Regions from separate parts of the Planococcus donghaensis genome, predicted to be linked through region 2. Evidence: predicted binding sites of a transcription regulator. Region 2 holds the regulator's gene; the other holds the start of a gene.

Region 1 (5,674 bases), 200 kb from region 2:
CAAGCGTTAAATGCATTAGCTGCATCTGTTGCTATGACAGCGCTTGGCAAAGTCGGCACACAAGAAATTGCCAAACAAAACATTGTCAAAACACATTACATGAAACAACAATTGAAAAAAGCTGGATTTGAAATTGTCTTTGAAGGCGCTCATTTCAATGAAATCGTTGTGAAAACAAAAGAATCTGTAAAGCAATTAAACGATCGTTTGTTTGAACAAGATATGATCGGCGGCTACGATCTTGGGCTAAGCTACGACGAATTCCAAAACCATATGCTCGTTGCAGTTACTGAACAACGGACAAAAGAAGAAATTGATGCATTCGTACAGGAAATTGCTGCGAAAAAACAGGAAGTGGGGGCTACTCATGCATAAGGACAACCAAGCGCTAATTTTTGAATTGACGAAAGAAGGCCGCGTCGGCTATAGTTTGCCGACACTTGATGTACCAGAAGTTGACTTGAGTGAGCTATTGCCGACTGATTTAATCCGTACAGAAGCAGCAGAACTGCCTGAAGTATCGGAACTGGATATTATGCGTCATTACACAGCGTTATCGAACCGTAACCACGGTGTAGACTCAGGTTTCTATCCACTAGGTTCATGCACAATGAAATACAACCCGAAAATCAACGAATCTGTTGCACGATTCCCTGGGTTTGCGAACATCCATCCGTTACAAGATGAGAAAACAGTTCAAGGTGCTCTTGAATTGATGTTTGATTTACAAGAACATTTAAAAGAAATCACAGGCATGGACGAAGTAACGTTACAACCAGCTGCAGGCGCACATGGTGAATGGACTGGTTTAATGATGATTCGCGCATACCACGAGTCTCGCGGGGATTTCAAACGTACGAAAGTTATTGTTCCCGATTCAGCACATGGCACAAACCCAGCTTCAGCAACTGTTGCTGGATTTGAAACGGTAACGGTTAAATCGAGTGACCAAGGACTTGTCGACTTAGAAGATTTGAAACGCGTTGTTGGAGATGATACAGCAGCATTAATGTTAACCAACCCAAATACACTCGGCTTGTTTGAAGAACAAATTTTAGAAATGGCTGCGATTATTCACGAAGTGGGCGGGAAACTGTATTATGACGGTGCCAACTTAAACGCAGTTATGTCTAAAGCACGTCCTGGAGACATGGGCTTTGATGTAGTTCACTTGAACTTACACAAAACATTCACCGGACCTCACGGAGGCGGTGGTCCTGGGTCAGGTCCAGTTGGCGTGAAAAAAGATTTAATGCCGTACTTACCAAAACCAGTATTGGTGAAAAAAGACGAAGCGTATACGTTTGATTATGACCGTCCAAAGTCAATCGGTCGTGTAAAACCGTTCTATGGCAACTTCGGAATTAACGTCCGTGCATACACCTACATCCGTTCAATGGGGCCAGACGGCTTGAAAGCTGTAACAGAATACGCCGTGTTAAACGCTAACTACATGATGCGTAGACTGCAACCTCATTTCGACTTGCCGTATGACCGTCATTGTAAGCATGAATTCGTATTAAGTGGTCGTCGTCAGAAGAAGTTGGGCGTCCGCACATTGGATATGGCAAAACGCTTACTTGACTTTGGCTACCATCCGCCAACAATCTACTTCCCGTTAAATGTAGAAGAAGGCATGATGATCGAACCAACAGAAACCGAATCAAAAGAAACGTTGGATGCTTTTATTGACGCGATGATTCAAATTGCAAAAGAAGTAGAAGAAAATCCAGAAATCGTCCAAAACGCACCGCATACAACGGTGATCAATCGTTTAGATGAAACAAAAGCCGCACGTCAACCAGTGCTTCGTTACCGTAAAGCTGAATAGAAAACAAAAAGACGTGTTGGCCATCGTGGCTCACGTCTTTTTTACGTTAAAGCGAATCCTCTTAAAACCGCTCTGAGTGGTTGTTATTGTTTTGGAATAGAAATAGTCGCAAAGACCGAAAAAACCCTTCCAGCAATGCGTGGAAGGGTTTTAAAATTTAGTTTTTAGATTTGATCTTGCCAGTCCATTGTTTGAACCCGCCTTGCAGTTGGAACAATTGGTTATAGCCTTTTTTCTGTAAGAAAATAGCAACCCGGCCACTGCGTGCTCCGTTTTGGTCATATAAATAAACCGGTTTGTCTTCGCGGATTTCTTTGTAGCGCTGACGTAATTGTGATTGTGGAATATTACGCGCTCCAAGAATATGTCCTGCCGCAAAATCTTTTGGCTCGCGTACGTCAATTAATTGCGCTTTGCGGTAGCCCTCGATAAATTGTTCTTGTGTCAAGTTCGTGACAGCTTTTTTCATGCGGAAATACGTAACTACCGCATAAATAATGATTGCCAATAGTACTGCGATTGTAATGTACAAAAATTCCAATGATCTTGCCCCTTTCTCATCTTCTTTTATTATAAGAGAAGAGATGACGGATATTCAATGCCAATGTTACACTAATTATCGGAAATAGGAGGCGATCTTGTGAAATATCCAAAATGGATGTTTATAAATTCAGGTAAAGGTACCCCATCTTTTAATATGGCGCTTGATGAAGCTTTATTAAATTGGCATAGCCAAGGGCTTATTCCGCCTGTTATTCGGTTTTATGGTTGGCAGCCTGCAGCCCTTTCAATCGGTTATTTTCAAAAAGTAGAAAAAGAAATTGATATGGAAGCTGTGAAACGATTAGGGCTTGGATTTGTTCGTCGACCGACTGGCGGCCGTGGCGTGCTTCATGAACATGAACTTACATATAGCATTATTGTTAGTGAAGATTATCCGGATATGCCGGAAACTGTTACCGAAGCCTATCGTGTGCTAAGCGAAGGTTTATTAAAAGGGTTTCAGAATTTGGGATTGGAAGCTTATTTTTCCGTACCTGATACCGAAGACAAACGAGCCGATTTAAAAAAACCAAAATCAGCCGTATGCTTTGATGCACCAAGTTGGTATGAAATGGTCGTTGAAGGGAAAAAAGTAGCTGGCAGTGCCCAAACCCGCCAAAAAGGAGTTATTTTACAGCACGGGGCTATTTTAATCGACTTGGATGCTGAAAAGCTCTTGTCGGTTTTTAAATTTCAAAACGAAGAAGCGAAAGAGCGGATGCGCGTCAAAATTCCTGAAAAAGCAGTCGCGATCAATTCGTTACGTGATAAACCTGCCACCGCAGAAGAATGTGTAGTGGCATTTAAAGCTGGATTTGAACAAGCGTTGTCGGTTGAATTAGAACCCTACATGTTGACGGAGCAACAACTTGCCGAAGTCAAGGCTTTAGAAGAAAAAAAATATGCCAATTCTGAATGGAATTTTCGGGCGTAGAGTCTTTAGCCTTATTTTTTTGCGTGCATGTGCTAAAAACCTTGATAAATAAAGCTTTTTACTTCGTTCGGATTTTCCAGCAGAAACTTGTTATTGTAAACAAGTTTCAATATGTAGTATGATGGGAATCGAAGTAATACTATATATAGTATCCGACTCCATATATCACAAAGGAGGAATTGTCAAATGGTTTCCGCCACACAATCCCATTATTCATTAAACGCACAAGCTTTAAACGAAGATATTAAGACGTTTCCGCAAGTGCACGAAATTACACCAGATATGAAGTTAACGCACAAAGGGGTCTCTCGTCTTGTCATGATCGATCGCTATTCTTTTAAGGATACGGAAAAAAAGACACTTAAAGCAGGTGATTTTGTTGTTTTAACTGTCAAAGAAGATCCGAAATTTCCAGCTCGTGGCCTTGGATATATTGTATCTATTGATACACAAGCTAACAAAGCTCAAGTTTGGATTGAGGAAGATTACAGAAGCGCGATTGACAATCCGCAAGAACAAGAAGCAGGCATCGTCAATCGTCCAATCGACGTGATTGAAAAGCCGATGGAAGTGTTCTACGAGCAGATTGCGAAACGTAACGCTACAGGACTAGCTTCGGTAGAAACAACTCCTGAAAAGCGTCAAGAATGGTTCGAGAAATTTTATCAGCAATTGGTTGGGTTGAAATTCATTCCGGCTGGACGAGTTCTTTACGGAGCAGGAGCAGATACAGATGTAACGTATTTCAACTGTTACGTGATGCCGTTTGTAGCAGATTCGCGCGAAGGTATTTCGGACCACCGCAAACAAGTAATGGAAATCATGAGTCGTGGTGGCGGTGTCGGAACAAACGGATCTACACTTCGTCCCCGTAATACGTTAGCTCGTGGAGTTAACGGCAAATCATCAGGGTCAGTTTCTTGGTTGGATGATATTGCGAAATTGACGCATCTTGTTGAGCAAGGTGGATCAAGACGCGGTGCTCAAATGATCATGCTTGCAGACTGGCATCCAGATATTGCAGAATTTATCATTTCGAAAATGCAAAATCCACGCATTTTGCGTTATTTGATCGAAAATACGCAAGATGAGACGATTAAAAAATTAGCTCATGATAAATTGAAATTCAAGGCATTGTCAGCTCAAGAAGAAGCCATGTATCAAGGAATCTTAAACTACCGTACAATTCCTGGTATGGGCGGATTCAATGAGAAAATTATGCGTGATGCTGAAGCTAAATTGCGCGACGGTGGAACGTATTCTGTTCATAATGAAGAGTTTTTAACAGGGGCGAATATTTCTGTAACGTTAACGAGCGATTTCATGACAGCTGTTGAAAACGATGCTGATTTCGAGTTGCGTTTCCCAGCAGTTGAATCGTATTCAAAAGATGAAATGGCTGTTTACAATGAAAAATGGCAAGAAGTTGGCGATGTTCGTGAATGGGAACGTATGGGCCATGGCGTCCGTGTTTACCGCACGATGAAAGCACGTGAACTATGGAACTTGATCAATATTTGTGCTACGTATTCTGCAGAACCAGGCATTTTCTTTATCGATAATGCCAATGAAAAAACAAATGCGGCAGCATATGGCCAAAAAGTCGTTGCAACAAATCCATGTGGTGAACAGCCGTTAGCTCCGTATTCTGTGTGTAACTTGGCTGCGGTCAACTTGGCACAATTTGCGGATCCAAAAACAAAAACGATTGATTTTGAAAGCTTGAAAGAAACCGTTCGAGTTGGCGTTCGCATGCAAGACAACGTCATTGATGCAACACCATATTTCCTTGAAGAAAACCAAGTACAAGCACTTGGCGAACGCCGTGTAGGTCTCGGCGTTATGGGATTAGCTGATTTGCTAATCTACTGTGACAAAGAATATGGTTCGCCAGAAGGCAACGAACTTGTAGATCAAATCTTCAAAACGATTGCTACTGCAGCATATGAAGTTTCGACTGATTTAGCAGCAGAACGTGGCAGCTTCCCATTCTTAGTGGGGAATTCAGATGAAGAAACGGCAGCGCTTCGCAAAGCGTTTACGGAAACTGGGTTTATGCAAGGCATGCCAGAACATGTTCGCGAAGCGGTCCTGGAAAAAGGAATTCGCAACTCACACCTATTAACTGTAGCTCCAACAGGATCTACCGGTACAATGGTCGGTGTTTCAACAGGACTTGAACCTTATTATTCATTCACGTACTACCGTAGTGGTCGCCTTGGCAAGTTTATTGAGGTGAAGGCTGATATTGTACGTGAATACTTGAAAAACAACCCTGATGCAGACGAAGAAAACTTACCAAAAGCATTTGTTACATCAATGGACTTAGCGCCAGAAGCACACGCAGATGTTCAATGCATCATCCA
Region 2 (5,674 bases):
TCACAGCCAAGGCTTCTCTCTCTGAAAGTCGTATATGTCCACTCATGTCCTCGTCAAAGCATGTAAAATCTTGGTTCGATTGTTATTACTATAAACCGAATTGTTCCAAAAGGCAATAGTTCCGCGGTTAATTTCGTCGGTTACGACCATCTAGTTTTACTGGCGTAGTTAACGCGCGAATTCGTTCCATAATACGCGCTGCTTTTAAATCTTCTTTTTCGCCGCGCTGTGAATATGTTAAGTGATATTCCAGTTCCGAATAACTAAAATTAGAAGACATAAATGTCGGCAATTTCTCTGACATGCGGTAATGCAAAATGGTGCCGAGTACTTCATCACGTGTCCAGCTCGACATCGCTTCAGCGCCAATATCGTCTAGCATCAAAACATCTGCTTTTTTCACGTAATCTACTTTTTCTTGCAAAGTTTGATCGCCAATTGCTTGTTTCATTTCCCGCATAAATTCTGGTACAAACACCAGAACGGATTTGACATTGATTTCAGCCAGTTCATTTGCCACTGCGCTTAATAAATACGATTTCCCGATACCGAATTGCCCGTAAAGATACAATCCTTTTTCAGGTAAATTGTCAGGTCCTGTTGCTTGATCAAGGAAATCTCCAACAGCACGGAACGCAGCCATACGGCTATCATCCAAATCAAAGCCTGAAAGCGTTGCTTGCATCACTTCTTTTGGCATATACATGCTGTGGATTAATGAAGAAGCGTGACGTTTGTTATCATTCGCTTCTTTCAGGCGGCATTTTGTATAAGAAATTCCGATTGTTCCACGTTCTAACACTAAATTTGGTTCAAAGCCTTTAAGATGATTAATACAAGTATCTAAGCTCGGACATTTATTGCAGTGGTGGGATTGATCGATATACTCATACAATTTCCCGAGCCCGCGATCAATCGTTGGGGCATCGATTTCTTCTGAATGATCTTCAAGAAATTTTTGAACGCCAGGATGCGCTAGCACTTCTTTACGCATTTCACTATAACGCTCAGAAAAAGCAGGCGCATTGACCACACGTTTTAAGGTTTCGCGAATCGGTTCCATTTAACCACCTTTTCCTTTCTTCAGCGCCAGTTTTGCTAGGAGCTTTTGTTTCTCTACTTCTAAACTTTCATTTTTCGGTTCAACTTTAGGAGCTGCTGTTTGATCTTTTTTATGGAACCATTCTGGTAGCTTTTCTTCGCGCACCGGCTTGCGGTTTCCACTGCCCGTAAATGGTTTTGCTACAGTCGTCGGAGATCCTTCTGATTTCCACTTCATGTATTGAGTATGCTCGACACGCGCAATTTCCATCGCTTCTTTTGCGGTGGTGACATTTTTTCGCAACCAATGCGAAGCAATTTTTTCTACATATGCTTTTGTTAACTTCATATCCGTACGCAATAATACATACTGTAGTAGCACATTAACGACCGCTGGCTTCATGCCATGCGTAATGACTAATTGATTGGCCAGCTCCACATCAGCAGGTAACGGCTCACTGCCATTGGCAATATCACGCAACACTTGAATCGGTGGAGCGGTTTCTAAATAAACGAGTAACTCGTCTTGTTTAGTTTTCGGCGCTTCTGTTGAGACTTCTTGTTTTTCAGCAGTTTTATGCACTTGAACAAGTTGTGGTGCAGTCGTAGATACCGTTAGTTTATAATACTCAGATGCCGACTTTTTCAAACCTTCTACCGTCAATTTATAATCGTCCTCAATGGCTAATAAAATGACTTTTTGCATTTCTAGCGGTCCCCAACTATATAAATAAGACAGTTTCGTAATGAAATCTTTAATGGTGGCGGTCAACACTTTTTTAGGCACTAACTGCTCGGATAAGCCCTGTCTTAGTAAATCGAAATCAAATTCCGAATCGGCTTCATAATTGCCTTTTTTGCGTTCTTGTAAATCTTTTTTGACAGATGGATAGCCTGCTTTGGCATGTACTGGTTGAAATATGTCCGTAAATGTACGAGATACTTCTTCGTAATCCGTTGGAATTTCGGTGTACACTAAAAAGCGATTCCGCACTCTTCGGTAAGAGGATTCTCCAATTTTACTAAACAAGAACATCGACAACAAAGGATCCATAAAAAATGTTTTCGGATCAAGCGGGGGGCACAACTCATAAATAAATGAGCGTTCGCCTTCATTACTTCTATAAGTTTTTAACAACCCAATAGCTTCAAGTTGAATTCTCGCATCAAATATTTTGGCGATGGGATTTCCTAGTGTATTCATTAACGTATAATGAGTTGTTTCTTCACGCGATGCTTCGCCTTCAGCCCACAAAGTTAAATACAATGCGATTGCCTCTGCACCAATCATCGGTTGATACAATAGCGTCAAAAGCTGCCGATCATAATTGGAAAATGGATAAGGCAACCGAATACGATATGGATCAGCAGGCTGCAACTCTTTATAATATGCAGTCATAAGTCACCACCTCAATCGATTTTCTTGCCTTCTGGTCCTTTATTTAATAAATCCTTAAGTTCATCGATAAAAACAGTAATGTCTTTAAATTGACGATACACTGACGCAAATCGAACATAAGCCACTTCGTCAATGGTTGCTAGTCGGTTCATAACCAACTCCCCAACTTCTTCAGACTTTACCTCTGGATTGCCTTCGCGTCGAAGGTCTTTTTCAATTGTGAATACAACTTCTTCCAGCACTTCTAGAGATACTGGCCGCTTTTCACACGCACGAATTAACCCACGTAAAACTTTTTCGCGGCTGAACTCTTCACGCGAGCCATCTTTTTTGACGACAATCAGTGGCATCTCTTCCACTTTTTCAAAAGTGGTAAAGCGATATCCGCAAGCTTCGCATTCTCTTCTTCTTCTGATTGACTTCATTTCGTCTATTGGCCTTGAATCGACAACGCGTGTGCCGTTATGTTGGCAAGCTGGACATTTCATTTTGACATCTCCCTAACTTCTCTATCTGGTCTATATAGTATAACAAAAATTCTTTAGAAAAATAGAAAAAGCAGAGGATTTTATCCTCTGCTTACGTGTTTTTGTTAAATGGATTATGCTGTTACTGAAACTTTGGATTTTTCAACACTTACTGGCCCCATACCGCGTGGTATTTCTACAAGCTCGCGTGATGTTGAACCTAGTGCTTCTGCGATATATTCCGCTGCAATAGTCGGATCAAGATCGCCGCAAGTGTAAACATCTACACTCGCATAGCCGTGTTCTGGGAAACTGTGGATAGTTAAGTGAGATTCTGAGATAATCACAACTCCGCTAACACCTTGTGGTGCGAATTTATGAAAAGCTACCTCTCTTACTTCAGCTCCAGATTTGAGTGCTGCATCAACAAAAGTTTGTTCGATAAAATCCATATCGTTTAATTTGTCAAAATCACACTGCCAAAGTTCTGCAATTACGTGACGTCCCATTGTTTCCATGGTTCGTTTTCCCCCTTTGATATCATTTTGGTTTTTGCGCAAAATATTCAAAGTTGACTACCACGGGGGAAAGTTAGTCCAAAGAGATCCTAACCCTTTAAGCAGTCATGTGAATAAAAAATCTTACGCTCCTAATTCCTAGTTACTTTGATGGAAAGTCAGAAGTGGTAGTCGTTTTTCAACTACGATTCATAGTATAAAACGTATTAATAGTAAATGCAATAATAATATCTTATTATTCCTGAATTCCCCCAAAAAAATCCATAAGAAAAACCCTATATTTCCCTTTAAACAGCGGAAAATAGGGTTTTTATTTTATTTTGATACTAGCACTAACGCATTTGCTACTTTTTTCGTTAAATCAATGACACGTGCGGAATAGCCCCATTCATTATCGTACCAAGCTAACACTTTCACTTTTCGTTCTCCAATCACCATCGTTGATAAACCATCCACAATGGCTGATTGCGGATTGCTGTTAAAATCAACTGAAACCAACGGCTCCATTGTAAATCCTAAAATTCCTTCTAAACTATTTTGCGATGCTTCTTCAAAAGCATGATTCACGTCTTCAATTGTAACCGCTGTCTCTAAGTCGACAACCAAGTCAACTAACGATACATTCGGGGTTGGCACTCTTAATGCCATGCCATGAAGTTTCCCTTGCAATTCTGGCAGCACTAATGACAGCGCTTTCGCGGCACCCGTAGAAGTGGGAATAATCGATTGAGCACAAGCACGAGCACGACGAAGATCTTTGTGCGGATTGTCCAAGTTTTGTTGGTCGTTTGTGTACGAATGGATGGTTGTCATTAAACCGTTTTCAATACCAAATCTATCATTCAACACTTTTACGACAGGCGCTAAACAGTTTGTTGTACAACTCGCATTTGAAATTACGTCGTGATGTTCAATATCTAACTTGTCATCATTTACACCCATAACAATTGTGATATCTTCTTGTTTACCTGGTGCTGTAAGGATTACTTTTTTAGCTCCCGCTTCCAAATGAAGAGCCGCTTTTTCACGCGAATTGAACTTTCCAGTCGCTTCGATTACGATGTCAATGCCCATTTCTCGCCATGGCAGATTCAAAGGGTCGCGTTCACTTACTAACTGCACTCGTTTCCCGTTAACAATTAATGCATCTTCTTCTGAAGATACGTCACCTAAGAAGGTGCCGTGATTTGTGTCATACTTAATCAAATGCGCAAGGGTTTCAGCTGGATATGAGGCATTGACTGCTGTAATTGTAACGTCATCCATCATTATCGCCTGTCTGAAAACCATACGGCCAATACGGCCAAACCCGTTAATTGCAATAGAAACTGTCATGTAGGAATCCCCCGTTTGTAATTAAGTTATACTTATGTTTTTAATTTCTAATATAGTATAACACAATTGCTTATTTAGAGAACCTTAAAAAGCATATCTTTTATTCTTTTTCAGAAGTGGCTTGCCAATTTTCTAAAATCCGACTTAATTGTTGTTTCGTTTCTTCAAGAGTTCCGTTGTTGTAAATAACCGCATCTGCTCCATCTTCTTTCACAGACATTGGCAACTGTGAATTAATGCGTGCTTTTGCTTCTTTTTCTGAAAAACCATTTCTTTCAACTAGTCGTTTAAATTGATTTTCTTCCGTCACGCTGACGACTAAGATTTTATCTACTAAATACTGTAGACGACTTTCGAATAATAGCGGGATATCCATAATAATTGTTTTATATCCTTGCTCAAGCAATTCATAGCGTTGCTTGAGCATTTCTTGCCGAATTGCTGGGTGAATAATATCATTTAAGGTTTTTCGACTAACCGGATCATTAAAAATAATTTCTCCAACTTTTGCCCGATTCATCGAACCGTCTGAACTAATGACTTCAGGTCCAAATGCTTGCTTGATTTGTTCAAGTGTTTCAGAACCTGGTTCGACTACTAATCTTGCTACCAGGTCCGCATCAATAATTGGATAGCCTTCGTTTTTCAACATTTCGGATACAGTACTTTTTCCGCTAGCAATACTACCTGTTAATCCTATAATCATTATTTTTCCTCATTTCTGACACGTCGGGCAATACACAGAAGCCCTACCGCCAATTTTCAAGGTTTTTGTCGCTGTGCCACAATCTGCACATTGTTTTTTTCCATACATACCAAAACGATTTTGCATGTTGCCTGATTCCCCGTTAATATCACGGTAATCTGAAATTGTACTACCTCCTGCTCTAATGCTTTCTTGCAAAATGGCAACT

What was found. Region 2 encodes NrdR, which represses ribonucleotide reductase genes. Its sites were predicted from a motif close to AACACNATATATNGTGTT; they were not measured.
Region 1: the regulator NrdR is predicted to act here: its motif matches at 3,444-3,461, upstream of BCM40_RS07400 (vitamin B12-dependent ribonucleotide reductase).

What each region holds. Positions count from the first base shown of each region.
Region 1 covers NZ_CP016543.2:1,472,682-1,478,355, forward strand. The annotation lists gene gcvPA (aminomethyl-transferring glycine dehydrogenase subunit GcvPA) at 1-375, shown strand, start outside; gene gcvPB (aminomethyl-transferring glycine dehydrogenase subunit GcvPB) at 368-1,831, shown strand; gene BCM40_RS07390 (rhodanese-like domain-containing protein) at 1,989-2,372, opposite strand; gene BCM40_RS07395 (lipoate--protein ligase family protein) at 2,529-3,308, shown strand; gene BCM40_RS07400 (vitamin B12-dependent ribonucleotide reductase) at 3,495-5,674, shown strand, end outside.
Region 2 covers NZ_CP016543.2:1,268,845-1,274,518, reverse strand. The annotation lists gene dnaI (primosomal protein DnaI) at 128-1,063, opposite strand; gene BCM40_RS06370 (replication initiation and membrane attachment family protein) at 1,064-2,440, opposite strand; gene nrdR (transcriptional regulator NrdR) at 2,452-2,928, opposite strand; gene speD (adenosylmethionine decarboxylase) at 3,042-3,425, opposite strand; gene BCM40_RS06355 (glyceraldehyde-3-phosphate dehydrogenase) at 3,741-4,760, opposite strand; gene coaE (dephospho-CoA kinase) at 4,861-5,466, opposite strand; gene mutM (bifunctional DNA-formamidopyrimidine glycosylase/DNA-(apurinic or apyrimidinic site) lyase) at 5,476-5,674, opposite strand, start outside.